DNA from 4 places in the Streptomyces sp. 1222.5 genome. Region 4 is predicted to be linked to each of the others. Evidence: riboswitches for the same ligand, from Rfam matches in the RefSeq annotation. Region 4 holds a riboswitch; each other region holds the start of a gene.
The links. A riboswitch is a leader RNA that binds a small molecule or an ion and turns the genes downstream of it on or off. The one in region 4 is predicted to bind thiamine pyrophosphate.
Positions count from the first base shown of each region.

Region 1 (4,178 bases), 1.8 Mb from region 4:
ACTCCTAAAGCGGGGGCTTCCTGGCAACCAGCGGCCGTGGCCAGCTAGCGCAGGCCACGAGTGCGCTGCCGTCCTCGGTGAGGAAGAGCAGGGTGAACCGTGTCCGATTGTCAGGATCGATCAGCGCTGTGCGCACAGGCCGGCCATATTCCCTGATGAGCTGCACTGCTCGCTCCAGGCCAGGAGGTTCGAATCCGCGCATCCGCATGCGCTGAAGTCGGCGACTGAAGACGCCAGCATGCGCACCAGTGGGTTGTACCCGCTCCTCCACCGAGTAGGGGGCGCCACTGCGGAGGGCGGCCAGAGCTATCACGGACGCCTCGTCATCACCGATCAACAGCGATTCCGGCACATGCCGTTCCATGGTCACCCCGTTTGGATCGTGCGGTACAGCAGCCAGGTACCGCAACCCTAGTAACCGCCCCCGCACGGTAGCGTCCCTCCGGGCCCGCCCAGCGGCCGGTATGCCCCCCGCCGACCGATCGCGCTGGAGCTACTGCTCGATCACGTCGTCCCCGTAGGCGGTGCGGATGCCGGCTGATCAGAAGGTGGCCGTGCCCTTCCCGTGCCCGTTCAGCTGGGAAACAGCGGGGAGCAGCGGTCACTGGCGGACAACGCTCATGAGAACGGCCCCTGACCGGGTTACCTGGTCAGGGGCCGTTTCACCTGGCGGTGGGTGTGGGATTTGAACCCACGGTGACTCGCGCCACGACGGTCTTCAAGATCGCGTCCATTGGGTCATGAGTAGAAGTTCGCCCAGTACTCCTCGTGGCTCTTGGTGAAGTCGGCCGGACGTTCCCGTCGCAGCACCTCGTAGCGTGCGACGTAGGCGTCGAGGGCTTCATGCAGAGAGCAGCCGAGGTGATCACGTAGCGTCTTCAGCCCGATGATGATCCGCCCAGCGACGATCATGTCGTCGGCCACGCCTGCATCCGTCTCGCTGTTGCCAGGACCCATAGGGTGATCACACCCCACCTCCACAGCCAGGTCAACGCGTTATCCCGCGCTGTTTCTGGGCCGTCTCTGGGCCGTCCGAGGGGGATCAGCGGCGACAGACGACGACCGCCAGCGACAGGTGTCCAGCCCGACACCCGCAGGTCACCCAATTGGATCTGCGACACTGGTACAGCCATGCCTAAGCCCGGAGAACTCATCTTTGTCGCGCCGCGCGGAGCCAAGAAGCCGCCGCGGCATCTCGCCGACCTCTCGCCCGCCGAGCGCAAGGACGCGGTGGCCGAGATCGGGGAGAAGCCGTTCCGTGCCAAGCAGCTCTCGCAGCACTACTTCGCGCGGTACGCGCACGACCCCGAGCAGTGGACCGACATCCCCGCCGGGGCGCGCGGCAGGCTGCAGGAGGCGCTGTTCCCGGAGCTGATGACCGTCGTACGGCATCTGTCGACCGACCAGGGGACCACGCGCAAGACGCTGTGGCGGCTGTTCGACGGGACGCTCGTGGAGTCCGTGCTGATGCGGTACCCGGACCGGGTCACCATGTGCATCAGCTCGCAGGCCGGGTGCGGGATGAACTGCCCGTTCTGCGCCACCGGCCAGGCCGGCCTCGACCGGAACCTGTCCACCGCCGAGATCGTCCACCAGATCGTGGACGGCATGCGGGCGCTGCGCGACGGCGAGGTGCCCGGCGGTCCGGCGCGGCTGTCCAACATCGTCTTCATGGGGATGGGCGAGCCGCTCGCCAACTACAAGCGGGTCGTGGGCGCCATCCGCGCGCTGACCGATCCGGCCCCGGACGGGCTCGGTCTGTCCCAGCGCGGTATCACCGTCTCCACCGTCGGGCTGGTGCCGGCCATCCACCGGTTCGCCGACGAGGGCTTCAAGTGCCGGCTCGCGATCTCCCTGCACGCCCCCGACGACGAGCTGCGCGACACCCTCGTCCCCGTGAACACGCGGTGGAAGGTGCGCGAGGTGCTGGACGCCGGGTTCGACTACGTCGAGAAGAGCGGCCGCCGGCTGTCGATCGAGTACGCGCTGATCCGGGACATCAACGACCAGGCCTGGCGCGGCGACCGGCTCGGCCGGCTGCTCAAGGGCAAGCCGGTGCACGTCAACCTGATCCCGCTCAACCCGACTCCCGGTTCCAAGTGGACCGCCTCCCGGCCGGAGGACGAGAAGGCGTTCGTCGAGGCCATCGCCGCGCACGGCGTACCCGTCACGGTCCGGGACACCCGTGGCCAGGAGATCGACGGAGCCTGCGGTCAGCTCGCCGCGACCGAGCGGTAATCTGGCCACGTTCCGACAACCTCATATTCCGACAGGGGAGCGCCACAGCGCTGAGAGTGCGGCAACCGGGCCGCAGACCCTCTGAACCTCGCCCAGGTCATTCTGGGTAGGAAGTTCGGTCTTTCACTCAAGCTGTTGCGCCCTGCCCGGGCCCCCTCGCGGGACCCGGGCGGGGCCGCGTCTCTTCCTGGCCAACCCCAGGAGGACATCCAGTGCACAACAAGACCTTGGTGGCCGTGGCGGTCGGGCTCGGCCTGATCAGCCTGTCCGCGTGCGGTTCCGGCGAGAGCAAGGCGTCCGGTGACAGCAGGACCGTTACCCTGGTCAGCCACGACTCGTGGGCCGTCTCCAAGAAGGTGCAACGGGACTTCGAGAAGCAGTCCGGCTACAAGCTCAGGATCCTCGAGGACGGCGACGCCGGCCAGGCCGTCAACAAGGCCATCCTGACCAAGGACCATCCGCAGGGCGACGTCTTCTTCGGCGTCGACAACACCCTGCTCTCCCGCGCCCTCGACAACGGGCTGTTCCAGCCCTACACGGCCAAGGGCCTCGACAAGGTCGGCGCCCCGTACCAGCTGGACAAGGACAAGCACCGGGTCACGCCCGTCGACTACGGCGACATCTGCGTCAACTACGACAAGGCCTGGTTCAGCAAGCACAAGCTGGCCCCGCCGCGGACCTTCGCGGACCTCGCCGAGCCCGCGTACAAGAACCTCCTCGTCACCGAGAACGCGGCCACCTCCTCGCCCGGCCTCGGCTTCCTGCTCGGCAGCGCCGCCGAGTACGGCGACCAGGGCTGGCAGGACTACTGGAAGAAGCTCAAGGCCAACGGCGTCAAGGTGGTCGACGGCTGGGAGCAGGCCTACTCCCAGGAGTTCTCCGGCTCCACCGGAGGCAGGAAGGCCGGCGGTGACCGCCCGCTCGTGGTCTCGTACGCCTCCTCGCCGCCCGCCGAGGTGATCTACGCCAAGAAGCGGCCCGGCACCGCCCCGACCGGAGTCGCCACCGGCACCTGCTTCCGGCAGATCGAGTTCGCCGGGCTGCTCGACAACGCGCGGAACACCAAGGGCGGCAAGGCGTTCATCGACTTCCTGGTCTCCAAGGAGTTCCAGGAGGACATGCCGCTGAACATGTACGTCTACCCGGTGGTGCGGGGAGCCGGGGTGCCCACCGAGTTCACCGAGTACGGCCCGGCCGCCGAGCACCCCGAGACCATGGCGCCCGGGAAGATCGCCGCCAACCGCGACCAGTGGGTCAAGTCGTGGACGTCGCTCGTACTGAGGTAGCCGTGTCCCGGCGGGGGAGCGCGGCGCGGCTCGGCCTGATGGCCCTGCCCGTCGCGTTCTTCGCGCTGTTCTTCGCCTGGCCCGTGGCCGCGATCGTCACGCGCGGGCTGAAGGCGGACGGCGCCTGGCGATTCGGGCGGATCGTGGACGTGGTCACCCAGCCGGACATCCGGCACGTGCTGTGGTTCACCACCTGGCAGGCGCTCGCCTCCACCGCGCTCACCCTGCTGCTCGCGCTGCCCGCCGCCCATGTCTTCGCCCGCCTCGACTTCCCGGGCAAACAGCTGCTGCGGGCCGTCGTCACGGTTCCGTTCGTGCTGCCCACCGTCGTCGTCGGCAGCGCCTTCCTGGCGCTGGTCGGCCACAACGGGCTGCTGGACGAGCTGTGGGGGGTACGGCTGGACACCACGGTGTGGGCGATCCTGCTGGCCCACGTCTTCTTCAACTACGCGGTCGTCGTCCGCACGGTCGGCGGGCTCTGGTCCCAGCTCGACCCCCGCCAGGAGGAGGCCGCCCGGATGCTGGGCGCCTCACCGCTCACGGCCTGGCGCAAGGTCACCCTGCCCGCGCTCGCGCCCGCCGTGGCCGCCGCCGCCCTGATGGTGTTCCTGTTCACCTTCACCTCCTTCGGGGTCGTGCAGATCCTCGGCGGAC
Region 1 covers NZ_FNSZ01000001.1:2,723,264-2,727,441, reverse strand. Annotated here, with positions in the region: gene BLW57_RS12070 (hypothetical protein) at 739-924, opposite strand; gene rlmN (dual-specificity RNA methyltransferase RlmN) at 1,132-2,238, shown strand; TPP riboswitch at 2,262-2,369, shown strand; gene BLW57_RS12060 (thiamine ABC transporter substrate-binding protein) at 2,451-3,524, shown strand; gene BLW57_RS12055 (ABC transporter permease) at 3,563-4,178, shown strand, end outside.
Region 1: it holds a riboswitch for thiamine pyrophosphate, as region 4 does, so the genes downstream of both, BLW57_RS12060 (thiamine ABC transporter substrate-binding protein) here and thiC (phosphomethylpyrimidine synthase ThiC) in region 4, are expected to answer to the same signal.

Region 2 (4,178 bases), 1.7 Mb from region 4:
CTAGGGTAGGCGCTCCGCCCGAGGTGCCGCTCGATGCCGGCGGCCGACCGCGGCGCCGGTCGCCCTGCCCCGGCGCCGATCAGTCGGCCGTGGCGTTCTTCAGGGGGCGGCCCGGATCGGTCAGGGCCTCGGGGTCCATGCGGCGGCCCGCCTCGATCAGGCGGCGGCCCTGGGCCAGGTCGCGGGGCCGGCCCACCGCCAGCAGCGCCACCAGCCGGCCCTCGCGCAGCCAGCACACCGACCAGGCGGCGCCGGCCGGGTCGCCGCGCCACACCAGGCGGTCCGCCGCGGCGTGGTGCCCGGCGTACTGCACGAAGCGGCCGAACTGCTCGGACCAGAAGTACGGCACCGGGTCGTAGAGCGCCGGGGTCTCGCCGAGGATGTTCGCGGCGACCGTGCGGGGCCCCTGGAGGGCGTTGTCCCAGTGGTGGACGAGCAGCCGCTCGCCGTAGCGGGCGGAGGGGAAGGAGGCGCAGTCGCCGACCGCGTACACGTCCTCGGCCCCGGTGCGCAGGCGGGCGTCGGCGACGACCTCGCCGTGCGGCCCCAGCTCGATGCCGGAGCCGGCCAGCCAGCCGGTGGCCGGGCGGGCGCCGATGCCGACGACGACGGCGCCCGCGGGCAGCCGGGTGCCGTCGGTCAGCACCACCGCGCCCGGTTCGACGCGCTCCACGCGCGCGCCGGTGCGCAGTTCGGCCCCGCTGTCGGCGTACCAGGCGGCCATGGGCGCGGCCACCTCGGCGGGCAGGGCACCCGCGAGCGGCCGGTCGGCGGCCTCGACGACGGTCACCGCGCAGCCCGCCTCCCGGGCGGCCGTGGCGAACTCGGCGCCGATCCAGCCGGCGCCGACGACCACGATGTCGTGCTGCCGGAGCAGCACGGGCCGAAGCCGTTCGGCGTCGTCCAGGGTGCGCAGCAGGTGCACGCCGGGTACGCCCTCGGTGCCGGGCAGGGTGATGGGTTCGGCGCCGGTGGCCAGGACCAGGACGTCGTAGGGCACCGGGCCCGCCTCGGTGTCCAGCACGCGTGCGGCGGGGCGCAGGCCCTGCGCCTCGCAGCCGAGCCGAAGCTCGACGCCGAGGGATTCGAAGTCGACGTCGAAGGCGGAGCCCTCGGCCGTGCCGAGCAGCACGGCCTTGGACAGCGGCGGCCGGTCGTACGGCTGGTGCGGTTCGGCGCCGATGACGGTCACGGCTCCCTCGAAGCCCTGTTCCCGCAGGGCGACCGCGGTCTGCACCCCGGCCATGCCCGCGCCCACGACGACCACGCGCCGTTCCTGTGACGTGCCCTGTTGCGGTGTCTGCTCGCTCACCCGATCACCATAGACAACTGACGAAACGTCAGTCAGGGGGCGTGCTCGGTGACCTGCTCCACAACGCTCGTACCGCTGCCCGGAGCGGACTCCCACTCCCAGGTCTCCTCCAGCCGCAGCCGGCCGTCGGGCAGCTCCACGACGGTGGACACGCAGTGCCCGCAGGCCGTGGTCCCGTCGGTGCGCAGCTGCACGTACCGGAAGTCCAGCCGGTCGCCCTCGCGGGTCCCGACCAGATGGCCGCGCACGACCTCGCCGCCCGCGTACTCCGCCCAGACCTCGCCGTCCTTCTCGTGGTAGGCGAACCGGGTGCGGGTACCCACCTGACCTGGGGCCTGGTCCGCGACGGGGGCGAGGATCAGACCGTCGAGCGAGCGGTGCATGACGGAGGGCTCCCTTACGGGTGACGAGCGGGGCGGGCTAGGGTGGCCACCGTACAAGCACTCGCGGGAGCCCGGACGCACCGGGCTGAGAGGGAGGCTGGCGGCCTCCGACCGTACGAACCTGATCCGGGTCATGCCGGCGAAGGGAGGGGCTGGACGCCCATGTCGTCACGTACGTCCGACGTCCTCGTCATCGGGGGCGGGATCATCGGTCTGGTCACGGCCTGGCGCGCGGCGCAGCGCGGGCTCACCACGGCCGTGGTGGACCCCGAGCCCGGCGGCGGGGCCGCGCGGGTCGCTGCGGGGATGCTCGCCGCGGTCACGGAACTGCACTACGGCGAGGAGACGCTGCTCGCCCTGAACCTGGAGTCGGCGCGCCGCTATCCCGGCTTCGCGGCCGAGCTGTCCGAGCTGACCGGCCACGACCTGGGCTACCGCCGGTGCGGCACCCTCGCGGTCGCGCTGGACGCCGACGACCGCGCCCACCTGCGGGAACTGCACGCGCTCCAGCAGCGCTCGGGCCTGGAGTCGGAGTGGCTGTCGGGGCGCGACTGCCGGCGTCTCGAGCCGATGCTGGCGCCCGTGGTGCGCGGCGGACTGCGGGTCGACGGCGACCATCAGATCGACCCGCGGCGGCTGGCGACGGCCCTGGTGGCCGCGTGCGAGCACGCCGGGGTGGTCTTCCACCGCACCTGGGCCGAGCGGCTCGACGTCGTGCGCGAGCGGGCCGCCGGCGTCACCACGGCGGACGGCACCGAGCTGCGCGCGGAGCAGGTGGTGCTCGCCGGCGGAAGCATGAGCGGGCGCCTCGCGGGCGTGCCGGACGCGCTGCTGCCGCCGGTCCGTCCGGTGAAGGGGCAGGTGCTGCGGCTGGCCGTGCCCCGGCGGTTCGCGCCGTTCCTGAGCCGGACCGTGCGGGCCGTGGTCCGCGGCAGCCAGGTCTACCTGGTGCCGCGCGAGAACGGCGAGCTGGTCGTCGGCGCCACCACCGAGGAGCTGGGCTGGGACACGACGGTCACGGCGGGGGGCGTGTACGAGCTGCTGCGCGACGCCCACGAGCTGGTCCCGGGCATCACCGAGCTCCCGCTGACCGAGACCCGGGCCGGACTGCGGCCCGGCTCCCCCGACAACGCCCCGCTGCTCGGCCCGTCCGGCCTGGACGGACTGCTGCTGGCCACCGGGCACTACCGCAACGGCGTGCTGCTCACGCCGGTCACCGGGGACGTGCTGGCGCACGCGCTGGCCACCGGTGACCTCCCCGAGGAGGCCCGCCCGTTCACGCCCCAGCGTTTCACCGCCCCGCCGCCGGAGCGGCCCGCACGTCTCATGGAGCAGTCCGCATGACCCTCAGCCTCACCGTCTCCGTCAACGGGGAGCACCGCGAGATCGCCCCGGGCACCGCTCTCGACGCCCTCGTCCGCACCCTCACCGCGGCGCCCTCCGGGGTGGCCGCCGCCGTCAACGAGACGGTCGTGCCGCGCGGCCAGTGGGCGACCACCGCGCTCGCCGAGGGCGACCGCGTCGAAGTACTCACCGCAGTCCAGGGAGGCTGAACCGATGGCCGACGACCCCTTCGTCCTGGGCGGTGTGCACCTGGACTCCCGGCTGATCATGGGCACGGGCGGCGCGCCCAGTCTGGACGTGCTGGAGCGGGCGCTGACCGCCTCCGGCACCGGGCTGACCACGGTCGCGATGCGGCGGGTGGACCCGTCCGTGCACGGCTCGGTGCTGTCGGTGCTGGAGAAGCTGGGCATCCGCGTGCTGCCGAACACGGCGGGCTGTTTCACCGCCGGGGAGGCCGTGCTGACCGCGCGCCTCGCCCGGGAGGCACTGGGCACCGACCTGGTCAAGCTGGAGGTCATCGCCGACGAGCGGACCCTCCTGCCGGACCCGGTGGAGCTGCTGGACGCGGCGGAGACGCTGGTCGACGACGGTTTCACGGTGCTGCCGTACACGAACGACGATCCCGTGCTCGCGCGCAGGCTGGAGGACGTCGGCTGTGCCGCGGTGATGCCGCTGGGCTCCCCGATCGGATCGGGGCTCGGCATCCGCAATCCGCACAACTTCCAGCTCATCGTCGAGCGGGCGGGCGTACCGGTGATCCTGGACGCGGGCGCCGGTACGGCGTCCGACGTGGCGCTGGCGATGGAGCTGGGGTGCGCGGGCGTGATGCTCGCCTCCGCCGTGACGCGGGCGCAGGAGCCGGAGACGATGGCCGCGGCCATGCGGCACGCGGTCGAGGCCGGCCGGCTGGCCCGGCTGGCGGGGCGGATCCCGCGCCGCCACTTCGCCGAGGCGTCCTCCCCGGCCGAGGGGCGCGCGCAGCTGGACCCCGAGCGCCCCGCCTTCCCGTCACCCGACAGTCACAGCTCTGCTGCATTCCGTCCCCACAATGGCGCAACGGGTGGGAGCGCCGTTCGCCCCTCGTAGACTCCCCTGCGTGGATACGACCCTTCAGGACCCCCTCGTCGGGCAGGTGCTCG
Region 2 covers NZ_FNSZ01000001.1:6,247,227-6,251,404, reverse strand. Annotated here, with positions in the region: gene BLW57_RS28240 (NAD(P)/FAD-dependent oxidoreductase) at 80-1,312, opposite strand; gene BLW57_RS28235 (avidin-fold protein) at 1,345-1,695, opposite strand; TPP riboswitch at 1,749-1,860, shown strand; gene thiO (glycine oxidase ThiO) at 1,858-3,039, shown strand; gene thiS (sulfur carrier protein ThiS) at 3,036-3,248, shown strand; partial or broken gene BLW57_RS28220 (thiazole synthase) at 3,253-4,044, shown strand; gene pknB (Stk1 family PASTA domain-containing Ser/Thr kinase) at 4,136-4,178, shown strand, end outside.
Region 2: it holds a riboswitch for thiamine pyrophosphate, as region 4 does, so the genes downstream of both, thiO (glycine oxidase ThiO) here and thiC (phosphomethylpyrimidine synthase ThiC) in region 4, are expected to answer to the same signal.

Region 3 (4,178 bases), 4.1 Mb from region 4:
CCGCCGATCAGGACCCGTCGCTCGACGACTCGAAGCTCGAATGGGCGGCGCTCTGGAAGCAGCTCCCCAAAGTGGTGTTCTCCACCAGGCTGTCGGAGGTCGAGGGCCATGCCCGGCTCGCTTCCGGCGGCTTGACGCAGGAGATCGAGCGGTTGCGCGCCGAGCCGGGGGAGGGCGACATCGCGATCGGCGGCGCCGCCCTCGCCGCCGAGGCGGCCGCGCTGGATCTGATCGACGAGTACCGGACGCTGGTCTACCCGGTGCTCCTCGGCGGTGGCATCCCGTTCTTCCCCCGGCACGAGCGCCGCGTGGATCTCGAACTCGTCGAGACCCGCACCTTCAGTTCGCGAGTCGTCTACCTCCGCCACCGAGTGACGCGCTGAGCCGAGTCCCGGAACGCCACCGCACACGATCCGCCCAGCAGGGGCAGGCAACTCCCCCAGGAGGAGCGGGCGCGGGTCAGGACCGGCGTCGTACCCGCAACGGCGCATAGACGAGCAGCGCCGCGAGGAACGCGACGGGGTAGGCGAGGTCGGCGCTGTGCAGGGCCTGGGCGACCGGACCCACGTACAGGCTGGTGCTCATGAACGGCACCGCCACGGCGAAACCGACGACGAACGCGGTGACGGCGGGCCACCACGGCTGCGGCGCGGCTTCCTCCTCCGCCAGGTCGACCGGGCGGTCGCCGCGCGCCCGTGCGCGGGCCACCCAGTCGACGATCACGATCGCGACGAACGCGGGGATCCAGTAGCCGACGAACAACAGCACGTTCTGGAAGCGGGCAGTGGTGTCAGCGGCGTGCATCCACAGCACGAGCGGGAAGCCGAGCGCCGCGGCGAGCGCGGCGGCGACCGGCCGCGGAAGCCGCACTCCGATCGTCTGCAGCGCCAGCGACCCGCTGTAGTCGTTCATGGCGTTGCTGCACAGGGCCGCGACGGCGACCGCGAGGAGTCCGAACGCGCCGAGCGCGCCGCCGCCGAGCAGATGGTCGACACCGCGGGCGGTCTGGTCGGTGAACTCAGCGGCGCCCCACAGACCGAGCGCCTGCACGGCGACGAAGGACACGCTGACACCGAGCAGGGTGCACCAGAACATGCTGGAACGCGACGCCGTGCGGGGCAGGTAGCGGCTGAAGTCACTGGCGTACGGGGCCCACGAGAGCGCGAGACTCAAGGCGATGGTGCAGGTCAGCACGAACGCTCCCGCCTGGTCGGCGCCGTGCACGGTCGCGGCCGTCGCGGGCTGGGTGCCGTGCACGAGCTTCACCGCCAACGCGACGAGCGAGGCGGCGAGCGCGAAGGTCATCACCGTCTGCAGGCGGTGGATCGCCTCGTACCCGATCACGCCGAGCGCCCCTTGGGCCATGAGCATCACCAGGACGCCCAGCCAGAACGGCCAGCCGAACAGCTGGGCCAGCGCGTCGCCCCCGAACAGGCCTATCAGGGCGTCCCAGGCGATGGAGGACAGCCACTGCAGGGTGCCCGGCAGAGCCACGGCCCGTCCGAAGGCCAGCCTCGCCAGCGGGAGTTGGCCCGCCCCGGTCCGGCTGCCCCAGGTTCCCAGGTAGGCCGTGGGCACCGCGCCGAGCACGGTGCCGAGCACCACGGCGAGCAGCGCGGTGGCGAAGTCCAGTCCGAGGGCCGCGCCGACCGTACCGGTGAAGACGCCGGTCATCGTCAGATTGGGGGCGAACCACACGGTGAACAGCCGGCGGGGGCTGCCGTAGCGAGCGTCCTCGGGCACCGGCGCGATGCCGCGCGCCTCCACTCGCAGATCTCCGGGGGCGGTCGGCATCCGGCCGTCGAAGACACCCCGCGACTCGGCGACGGCCGTCTCTTCATGGGCATACGGCAACGACATACGACATCCCTCCGCCAGTCCTAACTGGTTCAGGTTCAACGGGTGTGATCTCAGCCCCCGTGCAGGGGCACCCCGTGTCCAGGTATGCCGGCCAGAATAGCCCGGTCCGGTGACCGGTTCAGGTCGGGGGAGGGGAGGGCCGGCCGGAAGCGTGCGGCGCCCGTCGGCCGACTGCCCGATGCGTGCGCGTGCGTAGTCGGCCGTTGACACTCCGTAAGGGGGCTCGCCGCGTGAGATGCCTCGACGCGTCGGCGCCGTCGTGGGGTGGGCGCGGGCCGCGGAGGCCGGTCCCGCCGGAAGGCGGCGGCACACGCGTGCCGCCGCCTTCCTGGGAATGCCCGACTACCAGCGGCTCCCCTCAGGCCTGCACGAGTACGGTGCACCAGACCTCGTTGTGGTCGCCGATGCCGCAGTCGCCGATCTCCCCGCTGCGGATCTTCGTCCAGACCCCCTTGGCCCGCCAGTGCCAGGTGCCGACCCGCGAGAACCGCTCGTGGTAGCCGTGCGTGGCGAACGTGAAGGCGTCGACGTCCTTGCCGGTGCCGTTGCCGCCCCGCGTTCCGTTGCCGAACGACTCCTGCTTGCACTTCGCGTGCTTGAACTCGCTCCCGGTGCCGCCGCCCCAGTTCCACACGTCGCAGTAGTGCGGGCCCTCGCCGAGACTCATCGTGTAGTGCATCGTCTCGCCGGTCCGGTTCTTCACCGCGCCGCACAGGGGACCCACACAGCCGTCCGCGGAGGCGGTCGTCGCCCCCGCGACGACCGCTCCGGACGCCATGAAGGCGGTCGCGACGACGGCGACGGCCGTCCGGTTGGCTCGGGACATTATCTTGCGCATGACAATTCCATTCTCTTGTTGCGTCGGGTTGGTCACGTCTGACGCGACTGCCGGCGGGGCGGGCGGACACGCCGCTCCCGGGAAGGCTCCGGGAGCGGACGTCGGTGTTCCCCCTGCACGCGGTGCTTGCCGCGATCCGCCTGACGGCATGTGAGGTGAGGATCTACGGTGAACCTTGCGGAAACCTTGTGACGGCTGCCCGGCCGGCGGCCCCGGAGCGAACGACGGAGGACTGAGGGCATGCCGGCCCTGCCCGGCGGACGAACACCCCACCGCGTGAAGCCCGTTCCCTCCTCCCTCCCGCGTGAGGCGCGATGAACCTGCACCTGCTCGGACCCTTGGAACTGCGCGTCACGGGGCGCGCGGTCGACATCGGGGAGCCGCGTCGCCGAGCGGTCCTCGCGGCGCTGGCGGCCGACACCGGCCGACCGGTCCCCGCGAGCACGCTGGTGGACCGGGTCTGGGACACCGCCGCGCCCGACGGCGCCCGCTCGGCCCTCTACTCCCACATCAGCCGTCTGAGGCGGCTGTTCGACGGCGCGGCATCCACGGACGGCGTGGCGCCCACGGCAGGCGGTGACGGGGCAGCCGTACCCGGTACGCCGCTTCGCATCGCACGCACCTCCGGCGGATACGTCCTGGAGGCGGACCTACACGCCGTCGACTTGCTCCGTTACGGTATCTCCGGGCCGGGCACACCCAGGGCGGAGAGGAAGCCCGAGAGGGCCTGGGCGGCGGAGACCGGTTCGTCCGGGTCGTAGCCCCGGAGATCGACGTAGAGCTGTCCGTCGGGGAAGGAGTCACGCATCTGGTGGGCCCAGCGCACCGCCAGCGCGGTCTTGCCGATGCCCGCGACTCCGGAGACGACTGCTGCCCCAGGAAAGTCACGACGAGGCCGCTGAGCACCAACGCCAGGCCAGACGCCGACTTTCCAGGTGGTGGCGTCGCTGTTGGAGTCGCCGTGTTCCTGGCTCGGGTGAGGGTCGATGTAGAGGCGTGTCCTCGGTGGTGAGCTCCACGGGCACGCCGCGCTCCTGCCACAACTCCAGGAGGATCTCCGTCTCCGGAGTCGAGCAGGTCCAGGCGCCGCCGTTCGTCCCGCAGTTCCTCCACCAGGGGCGCCCGCACTGTTCCGCCAGGGCGGTGGCCGCCGCGCGGTCCGTATCGACGCGCGGTCCGATCAGGGAGCGCAGCAGCGCGAGTGCCTCATCCGGGGAGAGGACGTCTCCGCTCGCTCGTCGTGCGGGCGCGCGAGCCGCATCTGCCCGACCAACGCCGCATCCGACTCCTCGGAGAGGCGCTGCGACTGTGGCGCGGAGTGCCGTTGGCGGGGCTGCCGGGGGCGTGGGCGGAGCGCACGCGTACCGCCTGGACACAGGAGCGTCTGGAGACGGCGCTCGCCTGGGCCCACGCCCTGCTGGGACAGGGGAAGTCCGAGGAAGTGCCCGCCGTCCTGCGGCCCTTGCTGACGGAGCACCCG
Region 3 covers NZ_FNSZ01000001.1:394,315-398,492, reverse strand. Annotated here, with positions in the region: gene BLW57_RS01985 (dihydrofolate reductase family protein) at 1-383, shown strand, start outside; gene BLW57_RS01980 (purine-cytosine permease family protein) at 460-1,860, opposite strand; TPP riboswitch at 1,850-1,945, opposite strand; gene BLW57_RS01975 (hypothetical protein) at 2,219-2,698, opposite strand; gene BLW57_RS01970 (AfsR/SARP family transcriptional regulator) at 3,013-3,459, shown strand; partial or broken gene BLW57_RS42065 (hypothetical protein) at 3,375-3,569, opposite strand; gene BLW57_RS01960 (AfsR/SARP family transcriptional regulator) at 3,939-4,178, shown strand, end outside.
Region 3: it holds a riboswitch for thiamine pyrophosphate, as region 4 does, so the genes downstream of both, BLW57_RS01980 (purine-cytosine permease family protein) here and thiC (phosphomethylpyrimidine synthase ThiC) in region 4, are expected to answer to the same signal.

Region 4 (4,178 bases):
CCCGGCGGACGCCGAGGTGCTGGGGGAGGTGCTGATCCGTCTTCAGGTCGGTTGCGACCAGGCTCTGTTCCGGTCGTCGGCCCCGCCGCTCGTGGCCTTCCTCGATCGGACCGACAAGCTCGTGCCGCTGGGACAGGAGGGCGCGCTGGCCGACTTCGACGCTCATCTCGACGAAGCGCTGGACCGCATCCTCGCCGAGGAACAGAGCGCCGGCTGAGGCGTAGCGGCCACGGCACCGGACGCCCCGCTCTCCTTCGCGGAACTGTGCAGGAACGCTTCTGCACAGGGCGGGGGGTCTCACCGGGCCGATCGGCTACCGCTTCCGGCGGCGCCCCCGCCCCGTGCGGGCCGGGTCGGGCTGGGCCGTGCCGGCCGGAGCATGCGGGCCGGAGCGGTCGGCCGACACCACCAGCGCGGCGAGCGCGGTCGTGACGGGCACCGAGGCGACCAGGCCGATCGACCCCACCAGGGTGCGCACGATCTCCTCGGCCACCAGCTCGCTGTTGGCCACGGCCCCGACGCTGCTCTGCGCGATGGAGAACAGCAGCAGCAGCGGCAGCGCGGCACCGGCGTAGGCGAGGACCAGGGTGTTGACGACGGATGCGATGTGGTCGCGGCCGATGCGGATGCCGGCCCGGTACAACCCGCGCCAGCCCATCGCCGGATTGGCCTCGTGCAGTTCCCAGACCGCCGACGTCTGCGTCACGGTGACGTCGTCCAGCACGCCGAGCGAGCCGATGATGACGCCGGCCAGCAGCAGGCCGCTCATGTCGATCGACGGGTAGAGCCCATGGATCAGACCGGTGTTGTCGTCCGTGTTGCCGGTCAGGGCGGCCCAGTCGATGAACTCCGAGCCGAGGACGCCGATCAGCAGGAGGGAGACCAGGGTGCCGAGCACCGCGACCGACGTCCGGGCCGACAGCCCGTGGCACATGTAGAGCGCGATGAGCATGATCGCGCTCGCCCCGACGACGGCCACCAGCAGGGGATTCGAGCCCTGAAGGATCGCGGGCAGGATGAAGAAGGTGAGCACCATGAAACTCACGGCCAGCGCGACCAGCGCCATGACCCCGCGCAGCCGGCCCACCACGACGACCGCGATCGCGAAGATCCCGGCGAGCAGCGCCATCGGGAACTTCCGGTTCACGTCCGCCACGGAGTACTGCAGGTTCTTGGGTGCCGCGGGCTCGTAGGCGACCACGACCTTCTCACCCTGGTGCAACTGCCGTGACTGGTCGGGCTGCACGATCTCGGTGAACGTACGGCCCTCGTCCTTCCCGGTGTCGACACGGATGGTCGCCTTCTTGCAGGTGCCGCCCGTCTCCTGTGCCCCGGCGCCGCCCTCGGCGGTCGAGGTGTCGCCGGCCGGGGTGCCACCGGAGGCGTTCACCGACTTGCAACTCACCTCGACGACCCGGGTCACCGTGGCCTGCTGGGTCTGCCGGTCGAAGCCGACGCCGGTGCGCTTGTGCGACGGCGCTCCCCCGGGCCACAGCACCACCAGGCCGACGAGGACCGCCGCGGTGAACGGCACCAGGATCGCCGCGATGACCTTGCGCAGATGCCGGGAGACGGGCGCGGCGGGCCCATGGCTGTGGCTGTGACCGAGCGTCTGAGGGCGGGTGTGCGCCTCGTCGTGGCCGTGGTGAGGGTGGCCGTGCCCGTCACCCGCTTCCTGCCCGTGGGCGCGCTCGTCCCCTCGTCGGCTGCCCGCTGCCGGGCTGTCCGGGCGGCGCGGCTCGGGCGGCTGGTACGGGTACTGCTCCATCCTGGTCACCACCAGATCATCGCAAGAACGGCAGGGGCCCACTGTTCACCGCGCCACATATGACGCTAGCGTGGAGGCACCTTTGCACACGCGGGAGCTCGGAGCACCGGGCTGAGAGGGCGCTGACCTCCGTATTCGCGATGTTTCACGTGGAACGACGTCTCACGGGAAGCATCGGCCGACGGAAGCCGCTGCGTCGACCGCCGAACCTGTTACCGGGTAATGCCGGCGTAGGGAGTAGGTCTCATGACCAACAAGGACGCACGCACGCCTGCCTCCGTTCAGGGTGAGAAGACCCAGGAGGCCGGGAAGTCCATCGGCTGGCACAAGGCGTACGTCGAGGGTTCGCGCCCCGACATGCGGGTGCCGGTCCGTCAGGTGCACCTCACCAACGGGCAGTCGGTCACGCTGTACGACACATCCGGCCCGTACACGGATCCGCTCGTCGAAACCGACGTCCGCAGGGGCTTGGCGCCGCTGCGGGAGAACTGGATCGTCGGCCGCGGCGACACCGAGGAGTACGCGGGCCGTCCCGTCCGTCCCGAGGACGACGGCATCAAGCACACCTCGCCGCGCGGCGGGTTGCGGAACCTGGACGCGGTCTTCCCCGGGCGTCCGCGTCAGCCGCGCCGCGGTCGTCGCGGTGAGGCGGTGACCCAGCTCGCGTACGCGCGCCGCGGGGAGACCACGCCGGAAATGGAGTACGTGGCCATCCGGGAGAACGTGTCTCCGGAGGTCGTCCGCGAGGAGATCGCAGCCGGCCGCGCCGTGCTGCCGGCCAACGTCAACCACCCGGAGATCGAGCCGATGATCATCGGTAAGCGCTTCCTGGTGAAGGTGAACGCCAACATCGGCAACTCGGCCGTGACGTCCTCCATCGAGGAGGAGGTCGAGAAGATGACCTGGGCGACCCGCTGGGGCGCCGACACGGTCATGGACCTCTCCACCGGGCGCAACATCCACACCACCCGCGAGTGGGTGCTGCGCAACTCCCCCGTGCCCATCGGCACCGTGCCGCTGTACCAGGCCCTGGAGAAGGTCGACGGCAGGGCCGAGGAACTGACCTGGGAGATCTACAAGGACACCGTCATCGAGCAGGCCGAACAGGGTGTGGACTACATGACCGTCCACGCCGGGGTGCGGCTCGCGCATGTACCGCTGACGGCCAACCGCAAGACCGGCATCGTCTCCCGCGGCGGTTCGATCATGGCCGCGTGGTGCCTGGCGCACCACAAGGAGTCGTTCCTGTACGAGAACTTCGAGGAACTGTGCGAGATCCTCGCCGCCTACGACGTCACGTACTCGTTGGGCGACGGCCTGCGGCCCGGCTCCATCGCGGACGCCAACGACGAGGCACAGTTCGCGGAGCTGCGCACGCTCGGGGAACTCAACCGCATCGCCAGGCGTTTCGACGTACAGACGATGATCGAGGGCCCGGGGCACGTCCCGATGCACAAGATCAAGGAGAACATCGACCTTCAGCAGGAGATCTGCGATGAAGCTCCGTTCTATACGCTCGGCCCGCTGACGACGGACGTCGCGCCGGCGTACGACCACATCACCTCCGGCATCGGTGCCGCGATGATCGCCTGGTGGGGCACGGCGATGCTCTGCTACGTCACGCCCAAGGAGCACCTGGGCCTGCCCAACCGGGACGACGTCAAGACCGGTGTCATCACCTACAAGATCGCCGCCCACGCGGCCGATCTCGCGAAGGGCCACCCGGGCGCGCAGGAGTGGGACGACGCGCTGTCCGACGCACGCTTCGAGTTCCGGTGGGAGGACCAGTTCAACCTCGCCCTGGACCCCGATACGGCACGGGAGTTCCACGACGAGACCCTCCCGGCGGAGCCCGCCAAGACGGCCCACTTCTGCTCCATGTGCGGCCCCAAGTTCTGCAGCATGAAGATCTCGCAGGACATCCGCCGCGAACACGGCGGCAGCAAGGCCGAGATCGAGGAGGGCATGGCGCAGAAGTCGAAGGAGTTCGCGGCAGCGGGCAACCGGGTGTACCTGCCGATCGCCGACTGAGCGGTGCGGGGAGCGGCGGCCCGGGTGTGGCCGGGCTGTCGCTCCCCGCGGTGTCGGGGAGGTACCCCTGGGCCTGCGCGCACCGCAGACTGGCGGCATGACAGCGAGATCAATGAGCAAGGGCGCGAACCTTCCCGTCGGCTCCGCGGCGGTGCGCGCCGAGTTCGCCTGGTCCGAAGGGCCGGGCGTGCCCGACGCCGATGCCTCGGCGCTGTTGCTCACAGGGGCGGGGCGCGTTCGCGACGACGGTGATTTCGTCTTCTACAACCAGCCGCGGCACGGGTCCGGCGCCGTCAGACACCTCGGAAAGCAGCCAGGAGGGCCGGGGCGGGGCGTCACGACGGACACGGTCGAGGTGGATCTGCGGGCGCTGGAGCCG
Region 4 covers NZ_FNSZ01000001.1:4,518,600-4,522,777, forward strand. Annotated here, with positions in the region: gene BLW57_RS20230 (SsgA family sporulation/cell division regulator) at 1-217, shown strand, start outside; gene BLW57_RS20235 (YibE/F family protein) at 314-1,768, opposite strand; TPP riboswitch at 1,849-2,022, shown strand; gene thiC (phosphomethylpyrimidine synthase ThiC) at 2,015-3,799, shown strand; gene BLW57_RS20245 (VWA domain-containing protein) at 3,897-4,178, shown strand, end outside.